2 regions of the Variovorax sp. P4_B11 genome follow, and region 1 is predicted to be linked to the other one. Evidence: predicted binding sites of a transcription regulator. Region 1 holds the regulator's gene; the other holds the start of a gene.
The links. The regulator sigma-54, encoded in region 1, starts transcription at its own class of promoters, with help from an activator protein. The targets are predictions, from matches to a motif close to TGGCANGNAANCTGCTTT.

Region 1 (7,250 bases):
CGGCCAGTCGACCGCCAGCGGAAGCATGACGATCCAGCGCCTCGCCTTCAAAATCGGCCAAGGCGAATGGACCGACACCTCGATGGTGGCCGACGACGTCCAGGTCCGCTTCAAGCTGGTGCTGACCGGGCTCGGCCCCCTGTGAAGTCCACCGATGTTTCCACGTTCACCCGAAAGCTCGTCATGAAGAAACTGCTCACCTTCGCCGCGCTGACGGCCGCGGCTGCACTGGCCGGCGCCCAGCAGGCGCCCGAGGCGGCGGCCAAGCCGGCGGGCGGCCCGGTCAAGGGCGCCAGCTACGTGGTCGACCCGACCCATACCTTCGTCAACTACGAGATGGGCCACTACGGCACCACCACCAACCGCGGCCGCTTCAGCACCAAGGACGGCCAGATCAAGATCGACCCGTCGGGCACCGGCGGCAAGGTCGACATCACGATGGACATCAGTTCCATCAACACCGGCGTCGACCTGCTCAACCGCCACCTGCTGAGCAAGGACTTCTTCAACGTCGCCGAGTTTCCGATCGCCCGCTTCGTCGCCGACCGCCTCGACTTCAGCGGCGACAAGGTCACGCAGGTCAACGGCACGCTCACCCTGATGGGCCAGACCCGACCCGTGCTGCTCAAGGCCAACCGCTTCAACTGCTACCTGAGCCCGCTGATCAACCGCCAGATCTGCGGCGGCGACTTCGAGACCACGGTCGAGCGCAGCCAGTGGGGCATCAACTGGGGCCTGGCCTTCGGCTTCGAGGACAAGGTCAGGCTGCTGGTGCAGGTCGAGGCGGTCAACATCCAGTGAAGCGGCGCGCGGGCCCGGGGCCCGCGGGTTCTACAGCAGGCTCTCCGGCGCCAGCGGCGCGAGCAGTTCCAGCATCACGCGGTCCCACAGGCCCGCGTCGGGCTCGACGGTGAGCACCGGGTCGGCACCGTCTTCCATCGTGACCCATTCGAGACCTTCGCTGCCTTCGGCAAAGCGCACCCGGTAGGCGCCCTGCTGCTTCAGCACGTCGAGCAGCTTGAGCATCTGCTGCGCCATCTCGGGGCTGGCGATGAAGAGGCCGATCTCGGTGTTGTGGTTGTCCGAGCGCGGGTCGAAGTTCATCGAACCCAGGAACAGCGCGCGGCGGTCGAAGATCGCCGCCTTCGCATGCAGCCGGCCGACCTGCGAGCCGAACAGCCCGAGCCGCACGCTGCGCTTGGTGCGCGCCGAGCTCAGCTCGTGGATCTCGACGCCGAGGCGCAGCATGTCGGGCCGGTAGCGCCGGTAGCCGGTGTGGACCAGCGGCTCGTCGGTGGCCGCGAGCGAATTGGTGACGACGCTGATCCGGACCCCGCGGCCGCGGACCTCGCGCATCACCTCGAGCCCGGCCTTGCCCGGGATCAGGTAGGGCGACACCAGCGTGACTTCGGAACGCGAGCGCCGCATCTGCTCGATCACGTTGTAGCGCACGCTGTCGACATCGAGCAGCGGCACGCCGCCATAGGACGCGGTCTTGCCGACTACGCGGTCGGGCGCGTCGGCATAGGCCTCGGCCAGGGTCCAGATCAGGTCGAGCCGGGCGCCGTCCTTCAGCTCCGGCCCCAGCGGCGCGTAGCCCAGGACGTCGTTCGGCGCCGGCGGCCGCGGCGCCGGGGTGTTGGCGGGGCCGGTGGCCTGCTCGAAGCGCCGCTGCAGTTCCTCGGGCGTCAGCGAGGAAGCGACCACGGTGCCGATCGGCCGCACGTAGGGGCTGTTCCAGTAGAGATCGAAGAGGCTGCCCAGGCGCTTCGCCAGCGCACCGGCGACGAAGGTGTCGATGTCCAGGAAGTTCGCGCCCGCGGCCTGCGCGAAATATTGGCTGCCGATGTTGCGCCCGCCCGCCACCGCCATCGTGCCGTCGGCGATGAAGAGCTTGTTGTGCATCCGGCGGTTCACGCGGTCGAAGTCGAACAGCGAACGCGAGAAGCGCTGCACCATGCTGCCGCGCCCGGCCGGGAACGGATTGAACAGGCGCAGCTCGAGGTTCGGCGTCGCGGCCAGCGCCAGCAGCAGCTCGTCCTCGCCGGAGGTGTAGAGGTCGTCCATCAAGAGCCGCACGCGCACGCCGCGCAGCGCCGCGTCGCGCAGGCTGCGCAGGAAGTAGCGGCCGGTCTCGTCGTTCTCGATCTGGTAGTACTGGACGTCCAGCGTGCGCTCGGCGCGGCGCGCCAGCTGCAAGCGCGTGTCGAGCGCGAAGTCGCCGCCGGGCATCAGCCGGAAGCCGCTCAGGTCGGGATCGGGCGCGGAGGCCTTGGCGATCCGCCCCAGCGTGGTGGCCGTGGAGGCCGCGATCGCGCTCGATGGCTGGCGCTCGAAATCGGCCGGCAGCATGGCGCAGCCGCCGGCCAGCACGGTCGCCGCCACGAGTGCCGCGCCGAGCCACCCGCGCACCCTCAGGCCCCGGCCGAGAGGCATCGCTAGAGTGCCTTGCGCAGATTGGCCGGCGCGATGCGCAGGGCCTCGCGGTATTTCGCCACCGTGCGGCGCGCGCATTCGATCCCCTGCTCCTTGAGCATCTCGGAGATCTGGCTGTCCGACAGCGGCTTCTTGAGATCCTCGGCGCTGACGAACTGCTTGATCAGCGCCCGCACCGCGGTGCTCGACGCGTTGCCGCCGGTCTCGGTGCCCAGCGCCGAGCCGAAGAAGTACTTGAGCTCGACCGTGCCGTAGGGCGTCGCCATGTACTTGGCGGTGGTCACGCGGCTGATGGTCGACTCGTGCAGGCCGAGCTCGTCGGCGATCTCGCGCAGCACCAGCGGCCGCATCGCCAGCTCGCCGTGCACGAAGAAGCTCTTCTGCCGCTCGACGATCGCGTTCGACACCCGCAGGATGGTGTCGAAGCGCTGCTGGATGTTCTTGATGAACCAGCGCGCCTCCTGCAGCCGCTGCGACAGCGCCTGGCTGCCTTCGCCCTTGTGCTGCTTGAGCGCACCGGCGTAGATGTCGTGCACGCGCAGCCGCGGCATGACCTCGGGGTTCAACATGACGCGGAACTTGGTGTGGGTGCCGTTGCCGATGCGCGTGACGATCACGTCGGGGATCACGACGTTGCGTTCGACGTCGACGAAGCGGCGGCCGGGCTTGGGCTCGAGCCTGGCGATCAGCTGCAGGGCCGCGCGAACCTCTTCCTCGTTGCTGCGCGTGAGGGTCGCGAGACGCTTGAAGTCGCGCCGCGCCAGCAGCTCCATCGGCTGCTTGCAGATCGCAATGGCCGTCTCGCGCACCTGCGCCTCGTCGGCGCTCTCGCCGGGATGCGCCAGCGCGCGCAGCTGGATCGTCAGGCACTCGCCGAGGTTGCGGGCGCCGACACCGACCGGCTCCAGGCTCTGCAGCAGGCCAAGCGCGACCTGGAAGTGGTGCACTAGGTCGTCGAACTGGTCGTTGTCGTCGCCGGCCAGGCCCGAAGCCAGGGCCGGCAGCGAATCCTCGAGGTAGCCGTCGTCGTTGAGCGACTCGATCAGGAAGCGCAGCGCGGCGCAATCGGTCTCGCTGAGCCGCAGGCCCAGCGCCTGCCGGTGCAGGAAGGATTGCAGCGACTCCTGGCTGCGCGCCAGCTCGGTGGCGTCGGTGCGCTCGTCGTCGCCCAGGTTGTTGGTGCGCGCCGGGGCGTCGCCGCCCCATTCGCTGTCGTCGGGCGCCAGGTCGACCGTGCCGTCGCCTTCCCAGTCGGGCTCGGCGTCGACGGCGTCGGCGGTGGCCGTCTCGGTTTCGGACGCGGCGACCGCGACTTCGGCCGGCGCCGATGGGCCCGGCGCGAAATCGCCCTCGACTTCGGCCTGCCGATCCTCGTCGCGCACCGGCGCATCCGCCGATTCCAGGCCGAATTCCTCGCGCGCCGCCTCCTCGGCAGTGCGCTCGAGGAACGGGTTGTCGTCGAGCATCTGTTCGACTTCCTGGCTCAGCTCGAGCGTGGACAGTTGCAGCAGCCGGATCGACTGCTGCAGCTGCGGCGTGAGCGCCAGGTGCTGGGAGACGCGAAGCGAAAGCCCCTGCTTCATCGAGATTGGGCTCCTACATCCGGAAGTGTTCGCCCAGGTACACGCGCCGTACCTCGGCGTTGTCGACGATCTCCGAAGGCGTGCCTTGTGCCAGCACGTGCCCGTCGCTGATGATGAACGCGTGATCGCAGATGCCCAGCGTTTCACGCACGTTGTGGTCGGTGATGAGCACGCCGATGCCGCGCTCCTTCAGGAAGTTGATGATCCGCTGGATCTCGATCACGGCGATCGGGTCGATGCCCGCGAAGGGTTCGTCCAGCAGGATGAAGCGCGGCTGGGTCGCCAGCGCCCGCGCGATCTCGACCCGGCGGCGCTCGCCGCCGGACAGCGACAGCGCCGGCGAATCGCGCAGGTGGTCGACCCGCAGGTCGGCCAGCAGTTCGGCGAGACGCTCTTCCATGCGCGCCTTGCCGAGCGACACCATGCGGCCCTGCTCGTCGGGCTCGCTCTGCAGTTCGAGCACGGCGCGCACGTTTTCCTCGACCGTCAGCTTGCGGAAGATCGAGGCCTCCTGCGGCAGATAGCTCAGGCCCATGCGCGCGCGGCGATGGATCGGCATGTGGGCGATCGGCTCGCCGTCGATCATGATGTCGCCGGCGTCGGCCCGCACCAGCCCGACGATCATGTAGAAGGAGGTGGTCTTGCCGGCGCCGTTGGGGCCCAGCAGGCCGACCACTTCGCCCTTCTGCACGGCCAGCGACACGTCCTTGACGACCTTGCGGCTGCCATAGCTCTTTTGCAGGCTGCGCGCCTCCAGCCGGCTGCCCGGCTGGCCGTCGCTGGCACTGATCCCGGCTGCTTCGATCACTTCTTGAAGTCTCCGCCCAGCGTGGTGGTGGAACGCAGGCTGTTGCCCGGCGCCGGCGTGGCGGCGGGCTTGGCGGCGCCGGCCGCCGGCGCCGCGGCCGGCACGGTCGCCGGCTTGGGCGTCAGGATGGCCTTCACGCGGCCGCTCGGCTGGGTCGCCACGCCGGCGTTCGGCGGCAGCGACGCGCCATTCACCGTGAAAGTGTCGTTGCTCTGGTCGTAGACGATCAGCGGACCGCTGCTCTCGTCGCTGGGCGTGGCGCCGATCAGGCGGCGCATGACCGCGCGGCGGATGAACTTCACATTGTCGGCGCGGCTGTCGTACTCGATGACCTCGCCCTCGCCCTCGATCCACTCGTCGGTGCCGGCATTGCGCTTCTGCTTGAAGTAGGAGAGCTTGCCCGGTTCGGCCGTGACGACGCCGTACTGGTAGCCCTCGGGGTCCTGGCGGACGTCGATGCGCGCGCCGCGGATCTGGATCGTGCCCTTGTTCACCAGCACGTTGCCGGTGAACACGCTGGTCTGCTTGAGGTCGTCGTAGCGCATCGCGTCGGCCTCGATGTTCATCGGCTTGCTCCGGTCAGCCTGCTCGGCCTGGGCCAGCGATGCGAGACCGGCCAGCACGATGGCGAGGAACAGCACGCGCACGGGGCGGCGTAGGAAGGAGAGGGAGGGAGAGGTCATAGAGGCACGAAACTTGCTCTGCGATTGTATGCGTCCCCGGGACGCCACTTGCGCGGCCTTGACGAAAAAGCCCGCGGAAGCGGGCTTCGTGGACGGAAGTCGGGGCGGCCGGACCGCCCGGGCGCTCAGCCCTTGCGGGCCTCGGCGATCAGGAAGTCGACCGTCTGCAGGGCGCGGTCGAGCGAACCGGCGGTGTCGCCGTCGACATACCAGCGGCCGGCGACGCCGAGCGCCGGCACGCCGGCCACCTGGTAGTCGGTCGTGAGCTGCGAGGCGCGCTTGGCCTTGCCGACCACCGAGAACGACTTGAACAGCTCGGCGAACTTCTTCGCGTCGAGGCCCGGCTGCTTCTCGACCCAGGCGAGGATCGCGGCATCGCCGGTCAGGTTCAGGCGCTGCTGGTGGATGGCCTGGAAGATTTTGGGCTGGAATTCGTCGACCTTGCCCATGGCTTCGAGCGCATAGTAGAAGCGCTGCTTGGCCTCGGTGTCGTTGCCGACGAAGGGCACCGGAATGCGCCGGAACGCGACATGCGGCGGCAGTTGCTTGACCCAGGCCTCGAGCTTGGGCTCGAAGGCGGCGCAGTGCGGGCAGTTGTACGAGAAGAACTCGACCACCTCGACCTTGCCCGCGGGCGCATCGACCGGTGCCGGCTTGCCGAGCACGATGTAATCGGTGCCGGCCTTGAACGGGCGGCCCTGCGCATGCGAGGGCGCGGCCAGCGGAAGAAGGGCCAGCGAAGCAGCGGCCAAAGAAAAATCACGACGTTGCATTAAGAAGTTCTCCTGTCGGCAGAAAGAGCCCGCGAACCGGGGTGGAGTTCCCCGGCCGCCCAAAGTAAAGATCGGTGAAGTGTCAGGCCGGCGCCGGGCCGCCCCAAGGCGGCCTGCGGCCCCCTCGGGGGGCAGCGACCCACACGCAGTGGGGGAGCGTGGGGGCCAGGCCGGCGCCGGGCCGCCCCAAGGCGGCCTGCGGCCCCCTCGGGGGGCAGCGACCACACGCAGTGGGGGAGCGTGGGGGCCATGACTTCAGCGCTGGACGCGCACCAGGGCCGATTCGAGGCCGCCATCGTCGAGCCGCTCCTTGAGCCGATCGGCATCGTCCTTCTTGTTGAAGGGGCCGGCGCGCACGCGGTAGACGGTACGGCCGGCCTGCTCGCGCTCGGTCACACGCGCCTCCACGCCCATCAGCGAGAGCTTGGCGCGCTGCGCATCGGCGTCCTCCTGGGTGCGGAAGGCACCGGCCTGGACGAAATACATGAACGGGTCGGCACTGGCACCGGCGGGCGCCGCAGCACCTGCGCCCGCGCCGCTGCGGGCCTTCGCGAAATCGCCGATCGGGTCGTTCGAGGGCGGCAGCGCATTGGCTTCCGCCGGCACCGGCGCGGTGCGCGGCGGACGCGGCGCGGCCACGCTGCCGGGGGCCACCACGACCGGCACCGGGCCGGCGGGCGGAGCGGCTGCGGTCACCGGGGCCGTGGCGGGGGCCGTGGCGGGTACCGGCGGCGCGGTCGCCGGCGCACGGGCCGGCGCTCCGGCCTTGCCGGCCAGCGGTGCGTTCGGATCCCAGTCGCGGTTCTTGCGCGCCTCGGCCTCGTCCTGCTCGGCGCCGCCGCGCTGGGTCTTGGCCATGAACGGGATCGGCACCTTGGTCACGTAGACCGCGATCCCGAGCGCGATGCCGAGCCCGAGCACCAGGCCGACGATCAGCCCGATGACGATGTTGCCGCTTTGTCTTGTC
Region 2 (7,250 bases), on a different contig from region 1:
CCGGGGCGGTGCACGGCGCCATGTCCCGGTGCGGCGGGGGCGTGGAGGGTCATCGGTTCAGCCATGGTCGACCATCGCCTGGCCGACCTGCTGGCGATCGGCGGGTTGCGTGAATTCCGCGACGATGCGTCCGCGCGTCATGACGCCGACGCGGTCCGCGAGCGCGAGCACTTCGTCGAGGTCCTCGCTGATCAGCAGCACGGCCGCACCGGCGTCGCGTGCGGCGAGCAGCCGCGCATGCACCTCGGCGCCGGCGCGAACGTCGAGCCCGCGGCTCGGGCTGTGCGCCAGCACGACGCGCGGCGCACGGCCGAACTCGCGCGCCAGCACCAGCTTCTGCGCGTTGCCGCCCGACAGCAGGGCGGCCTTCTGGCCGAGGTTGCGCACGCCTTGCACGTCGAACTGCGCGACCGCGGCTTTCGCGTCGTCCGCGAGCCGCTTCGTGTCGAGCCGGAACACCGAGCCGTAGCGGCCATCGTGCACCTGCCCGATGCCGAAGTTCTCGGCAACCGACAGCCCGCCCGCGAGCGCGGCGCCATAGCGGTCGGCCGGGATGGCGGCGAACTGCAAGGCGCGGCGCTGCGAGGTGTTGGCGTGCCGGAGATCGCCGAAGTCCTGCAGCGTGATGTCGCCCTCGATGGCGTCGTCGAGCCCCATCAGCGCGGCCGCGAGCTCGCTCTGGCCGTTGCCGCCGACACCGGCCAGCCCGTAGATCTCGCCGGCGTTGAGCGTCAGGTCGACGCCGGCGAGCGCGGGCCGTCCGCCATGCGCCGTCGAGCGCAGTCCGCGCACGCTGAGCCGGGCCGCGCCGGAGGTGGCGCGCGCGTGCTGCGGCGGCGCGAGCGACTCGCCGACCGTGAGCTGCACCAGCTCGCGCACGGCGATGGTCTTCGGGTCGACCGTCTTCACGGTGCGGCCGCCGCGCATCACGGTCACGCGGTCGGCGTAGGTCTTGACGTCGGCCATCTTGTGGGTGACGAGGATCACGGCCGCGCCGCTGCGCGACAGCGCGTGCACGGTCGACAGCAGGCGCTCGGCCTCCTGGTCGGTCAGCACGGCCGTGGGCTCGTCGAGGATCAAGATGCGCGCGCCGGCCAGCAGCACCTTGAGGATCTCGACGCGCTGCTGCTCGGCGATCGACAGCCGCTCGGTGCGCTGCCGCGGATCGATCGAGAAGCCCAGCGCGTCGGCCTTGGCCTCGATCTGCGCCTCGAGCGCCGCCAGCCGCTTGCGGTGGCTGCCCTCGCCCGACGCCAATGGATGGCCGAGCAGGATGTTCTCGGCCACGGTGAAAGGCTTCACCAGCTTGAAGTGCTGGTGCACCATGCCGATGCGGTGCAGCGCCGCATCGCGCGGGCCGCCGAGCTGCACCGGGTTGTCGTCGACCCGCATCTGGCCCGACTCGGGCGCATAGAGGCCGGCCGCGATGTTCATCAGCGAGGACTTGCCCGCGCCGTTCTCGCCGAGCAGGGCGTGCACCTCGCCCCAGCGGGCGCTGAAGTCGGCGTCGATCAGGGCCCTGAAGCCGTCGAAGGACTTGCCGATGCCGATGAGCTGGAGCGCGGTCTTCACGAGATCCCTGTCAGTCCGGGTCACTTCTGCGTCACTTCTGCGTGACGACGCCCTTGACGAACCAGTCCATCTTCCAGAGCTCCGCATCCGACAGCACGGCGCCCTTGGCGACCCGCTCCTTGCCGTCGCGGTCGGCCAGCGGGCCGGCGTAGATCTGCTTGCCCTTCAGGATGGCATCGCGCTCGGCGGCGATGGCGGCGGCCTTGTCCTTGGGTACCGCGGCGCCGAAGCCGGCGATGTCGGTGCCGCCGTCCTTCATCTCGATGAAGGCGCCGTAGGGCGACGGCTTCCAGTTGCCGGCCATGACCTTCTTCAGCTCCGGCGTGAGGAACTTGTCCCACACCCAGACCGACGAGCACTGGGTCGCCTTGGGCGCGAACTGGCGCAGGTCGCGATGGTGGCCGGTGCCGTACACGCCGCGCTCCTGCGCCACGATCTGCGGCGTCGGGCTGTCGACGTGCTGGCCGATCACGTCGGCGCCCTGGTCGATCAGCGCCGCCGCGGCCGCGCGCTCCTTGACCGGATCGTTCCACGCGCCGGTGTAGATCACGTTGACGGTGGCGTTGGGGTTCATCTTCTGCGCACCGAGAGCGAACGCGTTGATGGTCCAGTTGACGACGCCGAAGGGGTTGGCCGCGACGAAGCCGAGCTTGCCGGTCTTCGAGGCCGCGCCGGCCGCCATGCCGCACAGGTACTGGCTCTCGTAGGTGCGGCCGTAGAACGATTCGAGATTGCTGCCGTTGGTGGTGCCGGAACCGTTGAGGAAGGCGACGTCGGGGTACTTGGCCGCGAGCTCCTTGAAGCTGTCCGAATAGCCGAAGGCGGTGCCGATGATGACGTTGGCGCCGCGCTGGATGAACTTCTCGGCGGCCGGCTTGATGGCCGACGCGTCTTCGGGCACGTTCTCGACGAACTGGATCTTCTCGCCGGTTTCCTTCTCGACCTTGATGCGCGCCTCGTCGAAGGCCTGCGTCCAGCCGCCGTCGTTCTTCGGGCCGAAGTACAGCATCGCGATCTTGGGTTTGCCCTTGAGGGTGAAGCCGTCGGCGGCCACGGCCGGGCCGGCCAGGGCCATGCCCGCCAGCAGCAGCGCCACGGCGCAGGGAATCGATTTACGCAACATCGCTCTGACCTTTCATCATGAAATTGATCCGGAACACGTTGCCCTCGGGGTCGAGCAACACCGACTGGTACCAGTCGTAATAGGTGAGGTAGGGCGCCTTGATCAGCGTGGCGCCGGCCTCGACGGCGATCGGGACCATGCGGTCGACGTCGGCCTGCGCGTCGACGTCGATGTTCAGCAGGAACTTGACGCCGCGCGTGTCCGAGAACTCGGACAGCTGCAGCAAGTCGTAGGCGTCGTGCGCGTTGAAGCCCAGGCTCGAGCGGCCGGTGTCGAGGCCGCGGAAGATCGGCGAGCGGATCGCCTCGATTTCGGCGAAGCCGAACACGCGCTGGTAGAAGCCGCTGAGCGCGACCACGTCCTTCGCGAAGACATTGACGTAGGAAAGATGGGCCATGTCAGTTGCTCCACCGCGCCTGGCGCGACCCGCGACGCATGAATCCGGCGCAATCAAAGGCCAGGAACACCGCGGAACCGGCTTTGCCGGGCCGCTGGTGTTGCCCCCTTGAGGGGGAGGCGCCGCAAGGCGCTTCGGGGGTGAGTTTCATCTCAGGCGATGGTGGCCCTGGTGCCGCCGAAGGTGGTCTGCTTGACGAACTTCGACTTCAGGTGGTCGCCCGAGCTGACCGGTGCGTACTTCGGCTGTTCGCCGGGCGCCAGGCAGCTCGGCAGGCACTCGACCATGGCGTCGTAGTTGGGCTGGTGGAAGAACACCAGCGATTGGCGGCGGTTGGTGTCGGCGATGTCCGGCGGCGGGTTCACGACGCGGTGCAGCGTCGACACCCACTGGTCGTTGGTCCACTGCATCATCAGGTCGGCGATGTTGACCACCAGGGCGCCTTCGACGAGCGGCACGTCGACCCACTGGCCCGCCTTGTTGAACACCTGCAGGCCCTTGTCGTCGGTCAGCACCACGGTGAGGCTGCCGTAGTCGCTGTGGGCGCCGGCGCGCAGCTGGCCGGGCAGCGCCGCCTCGGTCTGGGGCGGATAGCTCAGCACGCGGAACATGCTGATGTGCTTGTCGATCTTGTCGTCGAAGAAGCTCTCGGGCAGCTTCAGGGCCAGCGCGAAGATGCGCATCAGCGAACGCGACAGCTCGCTCATCGCCTCGAAGTACGCGTCGTACGCGGCCTGGAAGCCCGGCAGCGGCGGATAGGCGTTGGGCTCGAAGTGCGGGCCGGCCGCCTCGCCGCGGTGGTACGCGTCGTTCGGCACCTTGGCCGGGCCGATCGAGAACGATTCCTTCAGGTCGCCGGGTGCTGCCTCTTCGAGGCTGTACGAGAGGCCTTCCTCGCCGACCGCACTGTAGCCGCGCACCGCATCGTCGCGCGGCCGGTCGACCTTGCGCTTCTCGGCCAGCGGCAGCGCGAAGAACTCGCGCGACACGGCCGACACGCGCGCGATCAATTCCTGCGAGATCCCGTGATTCGTGATGACGAGGAAGCCGATGCCGCGGCAGGCCTCCTCGACCTTGCGCGCGACTTCGGCCTTGCCTTCGGGCGTAGCCGCGAAGTAGGGCGCCAGGTCGATGATCGGAACGGACAAGAGTGTCATGCGTCAATCCTTGAACAACGCAGGGTGGGAGCGTTGCGCAGCACGACATGCAACGTCCATGCCAGTTGGACCAAATGGACAAATACGGTAGGCTGCGACGGCGCGGCGCCCGATTGCGCGTGCATGTGCCTCGCGTTGGTGCGCCGCATGGTCCAGCCAGGGGCGATGCGCGGGTACGGCTCATGCAAGCAGGCTGCGCACGACATCCGACAACACACGAGGAAAGAAGCAGCACATGCCAAAGACACCGGGCGGGCGAACGGCCACGACGCGCAAGGCAACGGCGGTGGCGAAGCCGGGCAAGGCCAAGGCGTCGCAACGCGTCATCGCGAAACGGACGCCGGTGCCGCGCAGTCCGGCCGCCGTGAGCCGGCGCCTGCGCCAGATCGAGGACAAGCGCAGCGTGATCCTCGCCGCCGCCCTGGGGCTGTTCTCGCGCTTCGGCCTGCATGGCACCAGCGTCGACCAGGTCGCGGCGCGCGCCGACGTGTCGAAGAGCAACCTGCTCTATTACTTCGCCAACAAGGAAGAGCTGTATGTGTCGGTGCTGCGCGATCTGCTCGCCGTATGGCTCGAGCCGCTGCGCGGTTTCCATGCCGACCAGGACCCGCGCGAAGCCATCGCAGACTACATCCGGCGCAAGCTCGTGATCTCGCGCGACCAGCCCGATGCGTCGCGCCTGTTCTGCCTGGAGATGATCCAGGGCGCACCGCTCCTGCGCGACGAACTCGGGCGCGAACTGCGCGACCTGGTCGACCGCAAGTCGGAGGTCATCCGTGACTGGGTGGCCGCCGGCAAGCTGGCGCCCGTCGACCCGCATCACCTGATCTTCGCGCTCTGGGCCACCACCCAGCACTACGCCGATTTCGGTGTCCAGGTGCAGGCCATCACCGGCCGCACGCTCGACGATCCGGCCTTCTTCGAGCAGGCGGTGGCGAACGTCCAGCGCATCGTCCTCGAGGGCGTCTCGGCGCCGTCGTAGCGCCCCGGCCCGAGGGTGTCAGTGCGGGGAGGGCACGATGTCGTGGTAGCGCCGGTCGAAGTAGATCAGGCCGTGCGCGGTGTCGCCCAGCGCGATCGCCACGGCCTCGCAGAACAGCACGTCGTGGGTGCCGACGCTGGTGCTGCGCACGACCCGGCAGTCGAAGGACGCGGCCGCGCCTTCGAGCACGGGAGAACCCGTGGCGCCGTTGCGCCAGCGGCCCGCGGCAAAGCGATCGTCCATCGGCGTCTTGCCGCCGAAGACGCCGGACAGCGTCTGCTGGCCGGCCGCGAGCACGTTGACGCACAGCACGGCGTTGGCCTGGAACGCGGGATACGCCGACGCCGTGCGGTTGAGGCAGATCAGCAGCGTGGGCGGCTCGTCCGTCACGCTGCACACCGCGGAGGCGGTGAAGCCGGCGCGCCCGGCCGGGCCGTCGGTGGTGATGATGTTGACCGCCGCGCCCAGGCGCGACATCGCATTGCGGTAGTCGGTCTTTTCCAGCACCCGGTCCGGGCTGTCGGGGGCGGCGGCGTCGGATACAGCGGCAGGCACGCGGGCGGTCAACATGGTTGGTACTCCGTGGACAGGTTCGGCCGTGCTCAGGCCAGCGTGCAGGCGTCTTTGAAATCGAGGCGCGGCAGGCGGCCAAACACCTTCGAGGCATCGCCGTGGCCGAGGTTGATGAGGAAGTTGGCGGTCCATGTGCTGCCGGCGAAGAACGCGGCGTCCACCTTGGCCTTGTCGAAGCCCGACATCGGGCCCGCGTCGAGCCCGAGCGAGCGGGCGGCAAGCAGCAGGTAGGCCGCTTGCAGCGTGCCGTTGCGGAACGCCGTCTCGTGGGCGAGCTCGGGGCTGCCCGTGAACCAGCTCTTCGCGTCGCCGTGCGGGAACAGCTTCGGCAGTGCCTCGTAGAAGGCCTTGTCCCAGGCGGCGATCACGGTCACGGGTGCGGTCAGGGTCTTCTCGAGATTGCCTTTCGACAAGGCCGGGGCCAGGCGCTGCTTGCCCTCCGGCGTGCGCACGAAGACGAAGCGGCCGGGCGAGCAGTTGGCCGAGGTCGGGCCCATGCGGGCGAGCTCGTACAGCTGCCGCAGCACGGCGTCGGAAACGGGCTCCGCGCGCCAGCCGTTGTGCGAGCGGGCTTCGGTGAAGAGGGTCGCCAGCGCGGCGTCATCCAGGTTGCGGGTCATGGTGTGGTTTCGGGTGCCGTCACGCGGGAGAGGAACGCGAGCAAGCTGCGGTTGAAGGTTTCGGGGTCGGTCACGCTGTGCGCATGGCCGCCGTGCGGCACGCGGTCCAGCGTGGCGCTCGGCAGGCCGTCGGCGAGGCGTTGCGAGCAGGTCCAGGGCACCAGCACGTCGTCGGCGGCGGCCGCGACCAGCGTCGGCACGGCGATGTCCGCCAGCCGCGCATCGACGTCGAAGGCGCGCAGCGCCGCGATGCGCGCGCGCATGTTGGCAACGCCCGGGAAGTGCGCATGCGCATGCTCGACCTCGTCGGCGACGCGCTGCGCATGCTCGGCGCACCAGGCGGCCGGGTACAGGAAGATCGGCTGCGCCTCGACATAGGCGCGCGCGCCGCAGGCGCCGAGCAAGGCCAGGCGGGCGTCGAAGCAGCGCGCCGAATGCGGATTGGGCCGGGACCACGCGTTGACCAGCACCAGGCTGGCGACCCGCGAGGGCGCGTCGAGCGCCAGCTGCAGGCCCGCCAGGCCGCCCAGCGCATGGCCGACCAGGTGGCAGCGCGGCGTCGACGTCGCGTCCATGATCTCGATCAGGTCGCGCGCCATGTCGGCGATCGCATAGCCCTCGGCGAGCGCGGCGGGGCTGCGTCCCGTGCCGCGCTGGTCGTAGGCGACCACGCGGTGGCCGGCGGCGAGCAGCGCGCCGAGCTGCGGCTGCCAGAAGCCGGCCGAGCCGCCGAGGCCCGACGACAGCAGCACCGCGTCGCCCCCGGCCGGTCCGTGCACCTCGAAATGCAGCGGCATGCTCAGGCCTTCTTGCCGACGTGCGCGAT

Region 2: a site for sigma-54 is predicted at 4,296-4,313, ahead of AC1DYD_RS21665 (isopenicillin N synthase family dioxygenase). Genes of this name have one in related genera too.

What each region holds. Positions count from the first base shown of each region.
Region 1 is NZ_JBFUHO010000010.1:79,479-86,728, forward strand. It holds gene AC1DYD_RS12390 (YceI family protein) at 1-145, shown strand, start outside; gene AC1DYD_RS12395 (YceI family protein) at 184-801, shown strand; gene AC1DYD_RS12400 (phospholipase D family protein) at 832-2,436, opposite strand; gene AC1DYD_RS12405 (RNA polymerase factor sigma-54) at 2,439-4,019, opposite strand; gene lptB (LPS export ABC transporter ATP-binding protein) at 4,033-4,827, opposite strand; gene lptA (lipopolysaccharide transport periplasmic protein LptA) at 4,824-5,510, opposite strand; gene AC1DYD_RS12420 (thiol:disulfide interchange protein DsbA/DsbL) at 5,636-6,283, opposite strand; gene AC1DYD_RS12425 (SPOR domain-containing protein) at 6,539-7,250, opposite strand, start outside.
Region 2 is NZ_JBFUHO010000025.1:34,813-42,062, reverse strand. It holds gene AC1DYD_RS21685 (ABC transporter permease) at 1-65, opposite strand, end outside; gene AC1DYD_RS21680 (ABC transporter ATP-binding protein) at 58-1,596, opposite strand; gene AC1DYD_RS21675 (BMP family ABC transporter substrate-binding protein) at 1,604-2,695, opposite strand; gene AC1DYD_RS21670 (VOC family protein) at 2,685-3,092, opposite strand; gene AC1DYD_RS21665 (isopenicillin N synthase family dioxygenase) at 3,245-4,249, opposite strand; gene rutR (HTH-type transcriptional regulator RutR) at 4,485-5,231, shown strand; gene rutF (NADH-dependent FMN reductase RutF) at 5,250-5,801, opposite strand; gene AC1DYD_RS21650 (malonic semialdehyde reductase) at 5,834-6,424, opposite strand; gene rutD (pyrimidine utilization protein D) at 6,421-7,221, opposite strand; gene rutC (pyrimidine utilization protein C) at 7,224-7,250, opposite strand, start outside.